DNA from 4 places in the Paenibacillus sp. RRE4 genome. Region 4 is predicted to be linked to each of the others. Evidence: riboswitches for the same ligand, from Rfam matches in the RefSeq annotation. Region 4 holds a riboswitch; each other region holds the start of a gene.
What was found. Region 4 has a riboswitch for cyclic di-AMP ahead of Q9R46_RS11520 (3D domain-containing protein). Riboswitches for the same ligand answer to the same signal wherever they lie in the genome.
Positions count from the first base shown of each region.

Region 1: another riboswitch for cyclic di-AMP. It lies ahead of Q9R46_RS26565 (resuscitation-promoting factor); the one in region 4 lies ahead of Q9R46_RS11520 (3D domain-containing protein).
Region 2: another riboswitch for cyclic di-AMP. It lies ahead of Q9R46_RS02325 (hypothetical protein); the one in region 4 lies ahead of Q9R46_RS11520 (3D domain-containing protein).
Region 3: another riboswitch for cyclic di-AMP. It lies ahead of Q9R46_RS05670 (C40 family peptidase); the one in region 4 lies ahead of Q9R46_RS11520 (3D domain-containing protein).

Region 1 covers NZ_JAUZUT010000014.1:12,391-15,504, forward strand. The annotation lists gene Q9R46_RS26555 (HD domain-containing protein) at 1-1, shown strand, start outside; gene Q9R46_RS26560 (TatD family hydrolase) at 380-1,147, shown strand; cyclic di-AMP (ydaO/yuaA leader) riboswitch at 1,389-1,642, shown strand; gene Q9R46_RS26565 (resuscitation-promoting factor) at 1,912-3,096, shown strand.
Region 2 covers NZ_JAUZUT010000001.1:523,715-526,828, reverse strand. The annotation lists gene Q9R46_RS02335 (Nramp family divalent metal transporter) at 1-254, shown strand, start outside; gene Q9R46_RS02330 (HAD family hydrolase) at 388-1,086, opposite strand; gene Q9R46_RS02325 (hypothetical protein) at 1,244-1,672, opposite strand; cyclic di-AMP (ydaO/yuaA leader) riboswitch at 1,790-1,965, opposite strand; gene Q9R46_RS02320 (glutathione peroxidase) at 2,344-2,823, shown strand; tRNA gene Q9R46_RS02315 (tRNA-Leu) at 3,026-3,108, opposite strand.
Region 3 covers NZ_JAUZUT010000001.1:1,220,364-1,223,477, reverse strand. The annotation lists gene Q9R46_RS05680 (hypothetical protein) at 1-568, opposite strand, end outside; gene Q9R46_RS05675 (RNA polymerase sigma factor) at 765-1,328, opposite strand; cyclic di-AMP (ydaO/yuaA leader) riboswitch at 1,628-1,759, shown strand; gene Q9R46_RS05670 (C40 family peptidase) at 1,765-2,229, shown strand; gene Q9R46_RS05665 (carboxymuconolactone decarboxylase family protein) at 2,365-2,694, opposite strand; gene Q9R46_RS05660 (hypothetical protein) at 2,877-3,095, opposite strand.
Region 4 covers NZ_JAUZUT010000001.1:2,557,275-2,560,388, forward strand. The annotation lists gene lpdD (prenylated flavin chaperone LpdD) at 1-169, opposite strand, end outside; gene Q9R46_RS11515 (polysaccharide deacetylase family protein) at 323-1,141, shown strand; gene Q9R46_RS11520 (3D domain-containing protein) at 1,267-1,938, opposite strand; cyclic di-AMP (ydaO/yuaA leader) riboswitch at 1,941-2,137, opposite strand; gene Q9R46_RS11525 (amino acid ABC transporter ATP-binding protein) at 2,323-3,045, opposite strand; gene Q9R46_RS11530 (ABC transporter permease subunit) at 3,032-3,114, opposite strand, start outside.

The DNA of each region.
Region 1 (3,114 bases), on a different contig from region 4:
AGCTTGAGTCGATGCAACAGGATGAAACATTTTGATATCAAAAGACTTTCCAAGAGAGCTATTTTACATGATACATTAATCTGCTTTAATGGGGAGGATGTGTAGATCGACATAATTTTGTAATTCGAGTGAGTAATTATACAGTTTCTAACGCCTTTCCTTGCCAGATTTTGATTTGACTTTTTATTTTTCTTCTATATATAGTAGCTTGAGTGCTAAAACTGAAAATACTGAAATTGATGCTTGTCCCAATCATTTAATGATGCAAAAAAATAAATTTGAAATTCAAACGCAAAGAATTCTTGTACAAGAATAAGAGGAGTTCCCATGAACAAATCTTCGGCATTTGACTTTCGACATGAAGGGAGAACGAGAAAGCATGTTATTCGACACACATACTCATCTGGATGCACCACAATTCGACGAAGACCGAGAGGACATGATTCAGCGGGCCGTTCAGGCGGGAGTGACTCGCATGATTAATATTGGCTTTAATCGGGAGACGATTCCAACAACGATGAAACTGGCCGAAACGTATGATTTTATCCACGCAGCTGTAGGCTGGCACCCGGTGGATGCAATTACGATGCAAGAGGGTGATCTCGAATGGATTGCATCATTGTGCAAACATGAGAAAGTGGTAGCAATTGGCGAAATCGGTCTAGACTATCATTGGGACACTTCTCCTAAGGAGGTACAGCACCGCGTATTACGACAACAAATTGCATTGGCACGTGAATTGAGTATGCCCATTGTCATCCATAATCGGGATGCTCATGAGGATATTGTGCGTATTTTACGTGAGGAGAAGGCTGGTGAGGTTGGAGGTGTGATGCATTCATTCTCCGGTAGCTGGGAAACGGCGAAAATGTGTCTGGATTTAGGCTTCCATCTGTCCTTTGGAGGACCGATCACGTTCAAAAATGCCAAGCAACCGAAAGAAGTGCTCGCCAAGGTTCCGATGGATCGATTTTTCTTAGAAACGGACTCCCCGTATCTGACACCTCATCCTTATCGTGGAAAACGAAATGAGACAGCACATGTACGTCTGGTTGCTGAAGCAGCTGCGGAAATTAAAGGCATTTCGGTAGAGGAAATTGCTTCAATTACCACCAAAAATGCCATGGAACGATTTGGGATTCAATAAGAAAACGAGTAAATCGGGTGAAAAAGGGAGATACAGAGAGTTAATTTGCTCTTTGCTTCGAATAATTGCAGAATATTACAATATTTTAACCAAATATTTAGAAAAACGTACTTGATCCACGCTTTACAACATGCATCAAAACAGGATATCATCTTTTCAGTGAATTGTTGCGCGGAAAATTGGACAGATGTTCGGGGGATGAACAAAGGGACACTTTCCGATGAGACAACATTACTTTCATGAATCAATCTCGCTGAGTCTCCGTTAACGGAGAGCGGGGGAACCAATAGGGCTTAAACATCGGTGATTCTAGCCGATGCGCATCGTTCGCTGACCCAAAAGCAGCGGAATGTTCTGCGAAGCCGTATTTGATTTCTTCTTTGGGTCTCGGGGTGAATTCAAGGGCGTCCGCCATGAGCGGGTGACCTAAGATAGGGCGGCTCTCTTTCGCCCGAACCCGACAGCTAACCTCGCAAGCGGAAAAAGAGAGGCAACCTCGTGCATGAATTTCCGATATTCAAAATCATTCGGAAGCCACGAAAGGGTCTCTTACACTCTTTCTTTGGCTTTTTTTGTTTTGAATAAAAGAAATATTGTCATCATACGGTAGATATTCAGGAGGATGACATCATGTTGCGAAGAGGGGTTCATGGTGCAGAACCGATCATTATCTCTGATCTGCGTTCTGTAGAAAAATTGTTATAGTCGCGTCAAAGACATCATGCATTACTTTAGACGGCGAGGCTATGAAGGAGGACGGAGAAGTGGGCATATTCCAACCAGAAGAGACCCATGAGTCACGATCATCCAGTAAGTCTTTCGCGTTGCGGTGGAAGCATGAGAACTTGCGTCAAATGGCATTGATCGCGATATTCTCAATTGCGCTTGCAATCATGATCTTGTTAGTCGTTTACGGTCAGGCCGGGAAGCAGGTTTCACTGGTTATTGACGGCAAAGCTCAAGTGGTAGAGACTCGTACAGGAATGCTTCAGGAAATGCTGGAGGAGCAGTCAATCACAGTCAGCCCTCACGACAAGGTATCCATGCCCATGAATGGGGCGATTACCGACGGAGACCGAATCATTATTGAGCGGGCCGTTCCAGTTAAAATCACGGCAGACGGAGACACCAAGACTCTTTATACAACCGATTCATCGGTACAGGGTGTAATTCAGCAATCAGGAATTGAAGTGGCAAATCATGATAAAGTGTATCCAGCGCTCGGAACCGCAATTAAAGCGGATATGAAGATTCGTGTAGTGCGTGTAACAAAGCATACAGTGGATGTGAAACAACCGATTGCTTACAAGGTTGTGAAAACGGCAGACCCGAGTTTGTTCCAAGGGGATAACCGTGTTGTAGTGAAAGGCAAGGAAGGCACAATCGTGCAACATATCGAAAAGGTATTTCAAGATGGAGAACTCGTCTCCAAAAAAGTGGTAGGTAAAACGGTCGCCTCCAATCGTGTAGATAAAGTGATCGCGGTAGGTACGAAGGCTAAACCGGTTGTGAAGGAACCTGAGGTTCAATTGGTATCTGCCAAAACTTCAACTGCCAAAAAAGCTGTAACAACGAACTCGAAGAAAACATCTGCCTCGGGCAGCAAGGTGATTACGGTCTCCGGGAATTCTTTTAAATACTCTAAAGTTTTGAAAAATGTATCGATGACAGCCTACTCTTCTGAAGAGCCAGGTATTGGTACAAAAACAGCTTCCGGTACTCGTGTAACGGAGGGGCGCACTATTGCAGTTGATCCCAAGGTCATTCCAATCGGCTGGTGGGTATACATTGAGGGCCTAGGCTTCCGTCGTGCGGAAGATACAGGCGGCGCTATTAAAGGCAACAAAATTGACGTTTATTATGACAGTGTGAAGCATGCCCTGAATTTCGGACGTAAAAAAGGCAAAACGGTCTATGTGATTGGTCCAGTTAAGCCGGAAGCAAACTAAAATCGTTTTACTTTGAAA
Region 2 (3,114 bases), 2.0 Mb from region 4:
CGATCATCCCTGCTGTCATCGTCACTGCGATTGCCGGTGAGCGCGGCACAGAAGAGTTACTGATCTTAAGTCAGGTCATCCTGTCTCTGCAACTGCCGTTCGCCGTCATCCCACTTGTGATGTTCACAAGTGACAAAAAAAGCATGGGGCCTTTTGCAAACAAACTATGGCTCAAAATCGTCTCTTGGACTATTGCCGCTATCATCGTTGTCCTGAATGTGTATTTAATCATCCAGACCTTCATGCTGTTCTAAGCTTCTATATAAAAAGGCCGATTCGCTGTTGGTATTGATCCCAACGCAAATCGGCCTTCTTTGTGTCTTTATATTGATATACTTCCGATCTACATATACCTGCAATCTAATCCCACATAGTCTAACCTAAGACTCATATAGATTTACCTGCATCCTCATCAGGTATGAGTAGCGGCAGCAGTTCATCCAGGGACTCCACCGTCCAGTCTGCACGCTCGGCATCCGAAAGCTCTGGCTGGAACCTTCCGTACCCTTGCAAAATACGAATGGTGCGTAAACCTAAACTACGTGCTGGCATAATATCATTATCGATTCGATCGCCAATCATAACCGCTTCTTCGGGCGCGCAATCAGCCTGCTTCAGAGCAACCGCATACAACTCCGGATCAGGCTTGGACACCCCTTCTTCTGCCGAACAGGCCAGAACATGGACATATTTACGAAGTCCGTAGCTCTCCAGCCTTGCTTCAGTCCCAGGGCTCTGATTGGCGATGATGCCAATACGATAGTGATGCGAAAGCTGTTCAAGCACCTTGGTTGCAGAAGGAAACGGTTGCTCCAGTTCTTTATGAAATTTCAGCTTCTCCTGAATCAGAGTGCGGTGATTTTCATCATGAATATATGTACGTATGGCTACTTTCATGGGCCACTGTTCATAATTACGGTAACAGGTAGCAAACAGTTCTCTTACCGCCTCGATCTTTACTGGATAGCCGTAATCATTCGCCTCCCGAACGAACTGCCCAATAATATCATCTACTGGCTCCCATTCATCCACCAGCGTATCCCCCACATCAAAAAACAACCACTTCAATCCGGCAATATCCGGCACGCTGATTCCTCCTCGTAAGCTGCAGGTTATCCCTCGCTTCTATACTACCGTACTGTTTCCATAAAAAAAGAAGACCCACGACAAGCATGAGTCTCCTCAAATTCCGTTAGTCTATACCTGCAATTATAACAGGCGTCTTACCTTGGATCAATGTCAATCACAAGCTGCTTACTTCAGCTTCAGGTTTATTGCAACTATTAAGAAGGAACCCGACTTCTCCATTCAATGAATAGACAATTTTATCCGCTCCCATTCCACGATAAATCCCTTTAGGATGGCTCTGCTCCGTGATCACACACAAAGACTTCGATGTCCATGAGCGACAAATTTGAAGATAGCGGCATGTCAAGTTCAGACTGTTCTCAAAAATAAATACATTGCCTACACTGCCTTGCGGCAAAAACCATTTCTCAGCAGCTGCTGTATTCATACGGATGACGTGTTCTACGCCAAGACGGCGAAGTTTGCGCTCCTCATCAGCACTGTTCGTCAGAACGGCAAATGGCATTTTTTTATACATCAGCAATTTCACAAATTTACGTCCTGCTTCATTTGGAGCGGTTACCAAAATCATCTCTTTATCCATTCTTCGTTCCTCCCTTGGCGTGAAAAGACAACAAAAAAGAAGCGTGGGGACCAAGGCCTCCGAAACGCTTCTTAAATAATCCATGACGAAAGCGCCATGAACCAGCGTGCGGTTTGTTGCCTCTCCCTTTAACGCTTACGAGGTTAGCTGACGGATTCGGGCGCGAGAGTCGCCCTATTTCCGGCTTTCACCGAAAAATTCACCCCATGAATGTCCGCTGCTGTCATACAGCCCATTCTGTTGGTTCCCCCGTTTTCCATCCACAATGAATGGAAACTCAGCGATTAAAACATCGTTCGTAAATCTTGAGTATAAGACCGATCGATATTATCGTTTGTTTCGTTTTTCAGGTACAATTTAATTAAAATTCAAATTACGCTATGAATCATACACCCGTACCATGATCATGTAAAGTGCATACAGATCACCGAATCGCCAGATTTCCGGCAATAACCTATGATAATAACGCTTACAATGAGCTTATACGCTATCCTCCTCTTCCAAGCTATCTAATTCTCAACCGTACAAAAATTGATTCATGGTTTTTTCGTCCATTTTTGAGTCCAGAAAGCGAATGGTTATAACAACGATAATCCCAAATAAGTTTTGCATTATTTAATTGTTTAAAATATAATAAGCATATTAAGAATAACAGGATGGAGGCGTTTCCCATGTCAGTCTATGATTACAAAGTAAACACCCTTCGCGGACAAGAGATTGAGATGTCCCAATATCGCGGCAAAGTGTTGTTAATTGTGAATACCGCAAGCCAGTGCGGTCTCACCCCTCAATTCAAGGGCTTGCAAGAGCTTCAGGATAAATTCCAGGATGCTCCGTTTGAAGTGCTTGGATTCCCAAGCAACCAATTCGCGCAGGAAAAAGGATCTTCCGACGATATTGCTGAATTTTGTCAGATGAATTATGGCGTAAGCTTCCCGATGTTTGAAAAAATTGACGTCAATGGTTCAAGCGCTCATCCGCTCTTCCAACACATTTCCAAAGAAGCACCAGGCTTGCTCGGCTCCAAAGCCATCAAATGGAACTTTACCAAATTCCTTGTCGATCAGGATGGTAAAGTTGTGAAACGATATGCTCCGCAGACTACACCGGACAAAATCGAAGAGGATATTCAGAAGCTGATTAACAAATAAATATAGATTTTCGAACAAACATATAAACAAAAACAAGCCACCTATAAAGCAAAGAGCCAGACACTGCTCAAGCTTTTGGGCGGCTTTTTTGCGTCCTCTCTTTTAACACATGTCCTCATCCTGAATAATTCGCCCTTGTTGCTATATGAAAACAAAAAAAGCTCTCCATCACGGAAAGCTTCTCTCGTAAATCTTCATATAATGCGGTCGAGAGGACTCGAACCTCCACGGGCATACGCCCACTACCCCCTCAAGATAGCGTGTCTGCCATTCCACCACGACCGCATGTCG
Region 3 (3,114 bases), 1.3 Mb from region 4:
CAGAAGCCAAGGCAACTTCGCCTGCTAGAGGTCCGTAATCTGTGTAAGTATCGGAATACTGGTCATCACTTCTGATCCCATTTACCAGACTTTCCAGATTAACAGGTTCATTGACTGGTGCAAATCGAATAAGTTTGTCGGTTTCTATAATCTTGGTCTCTCCACCAATGTTAATTTTCTTGGAAGTTGTCAAAATAATGTTTCCATTTGCATTCTCTTTTTCATCAAAAACGAGCCGAATCGAAGCATGACGATTTGAATCGATATCTCCTGATGCTGAAATAAGTGTTGTTCCGGTTGATTCATTTTTGTTCACGGTATATACAGTGTTTGTCAAGCTTGTACCATCCAAATCAAAGTCCATAAGTTCATCTTTCAGCGTTACTCTAAGAGTATCATAATGTGCTTTCTTTTTATAAGAACTACTGTCATATTCATATACGTTGGTGAAAGTGAATGTTTCTTCCGTTTCTGATGTTGTTGTGACATCTGCGCTGGACGTAGCGGCTAATTGTGGAACGAGTACTACAGATAAAACTAAAAATGCAGCCAACATTTTTCGTAACATGGTTATTGCTCCCTTCTACATTTTTTCTTTTTCCAAGATTCTTCGTTCATACTTTAACGTTTTTACACAGTACACTTATTTGCATCCCTCCAAATAAAGCGCATTAAAACTCTTCTTCAAAATACAGACTACAACTATATAGACAATTCATCCCACGCAAATGCAACGTTTTTCACAAAGTATTCACAATTATCTTTTAGGTTCTTTGGTTGTTGATTGTCTCCCTAACTCTTCGTCTAGCCCTTGTCAAGTAGGATCTGACGTTTGCTTCGGGTAAACTTAAAAGATGTGCGCTTTCCTTATCAGTCAAACCAAGTAAATATTTATTACGCAGAAGTTGTTGATCACGTCCGGGCAACGACTTTAGCAATTGTTCCATCCATTTAGACTGTTCTTTTCGTTCATAGCATTGTTCAGGAATTGATGAAGCATCTGATATGTTATCCATGTCGTTCTCGTTGTTAAAAATATGTATCCATAGCCTTTTCTTTTTTTGTTTTTCTACATAATTGAGAGTTGCATTGTGGACGGTTCGCATCATATAACAATATTGTTGATCCTCGGCAAGCATAAGCAAGGTTTGCTGTTTATCAAAAAGTCTGACGAAAGATTCTTGAACTAAGTCCTCTGCAGTAAATGCATCGCGAGTGATGTAATATGCTTTTTGCTTCATACTAAGATAGTTTCTCCTATACAATTTCTCAATAATATTGCTAACGCTTTCAACATTAGGTTTTACATTTGCAAGTGAGGCAGACATGGATATTCCTCCTTCTCATCTGACTTTTATTTGTTGCAAATCCAGTTATGAAAATCATAATAATAGAATAAATTACTTTTATTGTAATATAAATTCGGATTATAATCCATCTCCTCCTTTTTTTCAAAGAAATCGTCGAAAAAATAGTTACTTTTTTGTAAACACTATTCCCGTTAAATTCGACTTAGTTCTCTATAAAACCGATAATTCCGCTAACATTGAGGCTAAATGAACACCTTTAAACAGGTTTGACAATTACGCATTTATGCAATATAGTTTCAAATAGTTACAAAAACTTAATTATTCATTTGCCGAGTTTCAGGATTGAAAACGGGGGAACCATTTTGGGTGAATTATTCTTATACATAGGAAATATAGGGAACCTTCTACCGAACCCTTAGCTAACTCCGTAGGCATCGAAGGGAGAACATTGATTTTGAAAAAACTGATTATTTCCATTTTTGGGGCTGCTGTACTATTTACATCCGGGGCAACAAGCACAGAGGCAAGCACAATTAATACGATGGTTAACAATATGACAGGTATCCCGTACAAATGGGGCGGCACAACCATGGCTGGCTTCGATTGTTCCGGGTTTATGAGATATATTTTCAACAAATATAGCATTGAGCTCCCTCGCACGTCGCAACAACAAGCGAAAGCCGGAACACCTGTCTCCAAAGCAAGCATTCGTACAGGAGATCTGGTCTTCTTCAACACAACAGGTAGAGGCATCTCACATACAGGAGTATACATCGGTGGAGGTCAATTCGCACATGCCTCCAGCAGCAAAGGTGTCAGCATCACCAAGTTGTCCAATCCGTATTTCAGTGATCGTTATGTAACCGCAAGACGGGTAACAGGTCAATTTATGTATAACAAAATGTTGGGTAAGCTTTAATTGAATTTAAAGAACGGGAAATAGCCCCTGGCTACTCCTTACAGTAAAGAATGTAAAGATGATCTATAAAAAACAGGGTAATACGCCTCTATTAAAGAGGTGTATTACCCTGTTAATTTTGTTTTACTTCATCCACTAATGGAGGGCCTTCTGCACCCTCATGGCTCCCTGTGACAGAGCATGTCCGCCGCCCACTGCACCAGCGACAGCTACCGTCTCCATGATCTCCTGATCGGTCGCTCCCTTGGACCGGGCTTCCTCCACATGATAGAACGTGCACACTTCGTTATTAGCAAACAAACCGATCCCTAGCGCAATTAACTGCTTGGTTTTGGCATCAAGCACCCCCGGCTGGAAGCACTCTCCCGTAAACTCATGATATGATTTCACCACATCCGGGAGAACGTCGCTTAATGCGCCAATCTGATCCTTATAAGCATGAACTTTATCATTCATCAATGTCATGACTTGCAACACACCCTTTCGGCTGTAAATACAGCGAATTGTTCCACTGTACCTATCTTCTCTCGCGTGCGTCGCAAATATGCCTGATCCTGATGGTAATTCCAAACATTTGGTGTAGCAGACCTTCTCTTTGAGTGATATTTCCGGTAACATGAATCCGTTAAGCTAAGCACTCATGTCATTTATTCACTTAAAACACTTTGACGAGGCTCACTGAACAGCTGATAACGGTAAGACCGATCCAGCTTCACAACACGGCGATTCTGCCTGCGAATAAGTACTTGCTCATCATCCCAGGCTACCACGATGCCCGTTACATCGTTAGACTCAAGCTCATCGCGTACCACTCTTACCTTTTCCCCTGACAAACGCAGGGCATCCAATTCTGTATCACTGATCATAATTAGACTCCTATATTCA
Region 4 (3,114 bases):
GTTCCTTATGTCCTGGAATATGCACCGTCGTTCCACTAACCCGATCATGGTCAACATAGAATGTAGCTACAGCCCCAATATGAGCTTTACCACCCGTAATCAGAAATACCTTGTCCTGTCCTGCCTCAAAAACCTCTAAACGAATGGATTTCAAATCATATGTACTCATCGTCTCTCCACCTATCCTTCTCTTTATGTTATATATGGTGGAATTATGGCTTTCATGACCTGATGATGCAATGAAACTTCTCACACATGCATAAAAGAAACAGACAACGGGCATACCATAGAGAACGCAATTTTGGAAAAGGAGGCCGTTAACATGCGAATGCGCCTCGTCATGCTCGCACTCGTTACTATTATATGTTCTGGGGTTTATACAGCTCCTTTAGCCCCTGCGCCTGTGTCTGCTGCTTCATCTGAGGAACCTTCTTCAACCCTCAGTGATACACCGGCGTCTGGCTCAGATGTTAAAGAAGAACGGTTGACTCTAGGTCAACTTCGTCAGAAATACGCGGATACGTTCAAAACCAATGGCCCTTCCACCAAACAAGTTGCGCTGACTTTTGATGATGTACCTGATCCAAGATTTACGCCGCGGGTACTTGATGTATTAAAAAAATACAAGGTTCGTGCAACGTTTTTTGTTGTCGGCAATCGTGCGGAGAAACACCCGGATTTGGTAAAACGGATGGTGAAAGAAGGCCATATTGTCGGTAATCACAGCTACAATCATCCTGAATTCAGTAAGTTATCGATGAACGCCTTTCGCAAACAAATTTTACATACCGGCGATATTATTCACCGCCTGACAGGTTATACGCCCAAAATGATTCGCCCTCCGTACGGGGACATTAACGAGGAGCAGTTGCGATGGGCTGCAAAACAGCATTACAGCATCGTGAACTGGAACGTGGATTCCCTCGATTGGAAAGGACTATCCAAGGAAAAAGTAAAAGAAAATATTCTCTCCGCGGTGAAACCCGGTTCCATCGTATTACAGCACGCTGGCGGCGGCACAGGTTCAAACCTGAAAGGTACGGTAGAGGCTTTGCCTGAGGTTATTGAAGAATTGCGAAACCGAGGGTATGAATTAGTTACCTTGGACGAGATGCTTAAACTGCCAAAAGAGAAACAATAAATGAAAAACAGGGTGTTCCTCTACGTCATCATGAATTAGCCCATCCTGATGATGCAAGAACACCCTGTTTATTAATACTCCATTCAACTTATGATCCCACATTCATAGATGGGAGGGTTTAAGCTTTATTTTAAAATGTACAACTCAATATCCTGAAAACCAAATGAGCTAACGAACTGTTTGCTCCCAGGGATAAAGATGTCAATGCGATTTCCTTTAATCGCGCTACCTGCATCCAAAGCCGTTGCTACGAAAGCCTGTTTCGGCAATCCAGGGTGTGTATGCCCTGTCACCAATACCTTTGTTCCAAAAGGGATAACCTTGGGATCCACCGCGATCGTGCCGAGTTCGAGCGGATTTCCAAAATAATCAACGGCGCCCCATCCACCATTTTCGGAAGCATCTGCGGAATACGCTGTTGCTTTAACACTCAGCGTTTTGCTGTAGTCGAATGTTTTCCCCCAAGCCTGCACCACTTTATTATCTGTATTCACGTCTAGGCTTGCGGCAGTAACCGTTTTTTCCTGCGACTTCGCTTGAACCGGTGCCGCTTCTACTTTGTTTTCGTTACCCGGGATTGTAATTTTCAAACCACCATAGATGTTATATGGTGAGATGCCTTTATTCGTTTTAATTAATGTGTTCATATCAACGCCGTATTGCTTGGATAAGGTGAAAAAGGTGTCCCCTTCTTTGGCCACATGAACGGAATCCGCGTGAGCCGGAACGGCTTGAATGAATAGAATGGATGTCAGTAGTGCAATGGCTGTTTTGGCTAAACGTTTCTTGTTATACATGGTCTTCCTCCCTCATGATGCCTGCGAAGTTAGTTGTCGGATTCGGATGGAGGAACCCACCCTATAGGCTGTACGTGACATGCTGAAGCATTATGTATTCCTAATTCACCCCAAGCAGCATATTTCTCAAATCATTAACTATGTCTGCATTGTTACGTCCCCCGCACTTCCGCTTCGGAAGTTTCGGCAGTCTTGAATATATCACAATTTTGTAACCTTAAGCTGTAGTAAATGTTTCCATTTGGCGTTTTAATTCATTTTACAGGTAACAGAAAAGTTACTTTTTAGGTTCTACCTTTTCCGCAAACAACAAAAAAACGTTACCGGACCTTTCGATCCGATAACGCCGTTATTCATTTGATTCTAAATACAGCATGGCATGAATTAAAGTACTTTTGCAAGAAAGTCTCGAGTACGCGGATGTTTTGGCGCCCCGAACACTTCATCCGGGGTACCTTCCTCAACGATGACACCGCCGTCCATAAACAGAATGCGGTCTCCCACCTCACGCGCAAAACCCATCTCATGTGTTACAATGACCATCGTCATTCCGCCTTCAGCAAGACGTTTCATGATTTCCAATACCTCTCCGACCATCTCCGGATCAAGGGCCGATGTTGGCTCGTCAAACAACATTACATGCGGCTGCATCGCGAGCGCTCTTGCAATCGCAATCCGTTGCTTTTGACCACCGGACAGCTGGTTCGGATATACATCTTTTTTGTCCGCCAAACCGACTGTCTTCAGAAGATCCTCGGCAATTTTGTTAGCCTCATCCGTGGATTGTTTCTTCACTTTGATTGGAGCAATCGTGATGTTTTGCTGCACCGTTTTATGAGGAAACAGATTAAAATGCTGGAACACCATGCCCATCTTTTCACGTGTAGCATTAATGTTATGCTTGGGATCGGTAATTGAAACACCTTCGAAATCGATCTGTCCCGATGAAGGTTGTTCCAGCAGATTCAGACAGCGCAGAAATGTACTTTTTCCCGAACCCGAAGGACCAATAACTACAACGACCTCACCTTTGCCAATCGTTACGTCAATGCCCTTCAGAACATCATTTTTACCATATGATTTGTGTAATTGTCTAACGTCTATCACTTGCACCCAACTTCCTTTCCAATCGTCCGAGCAGCTTGGACAGAATAAATGTCATCACAAAGTAAATCG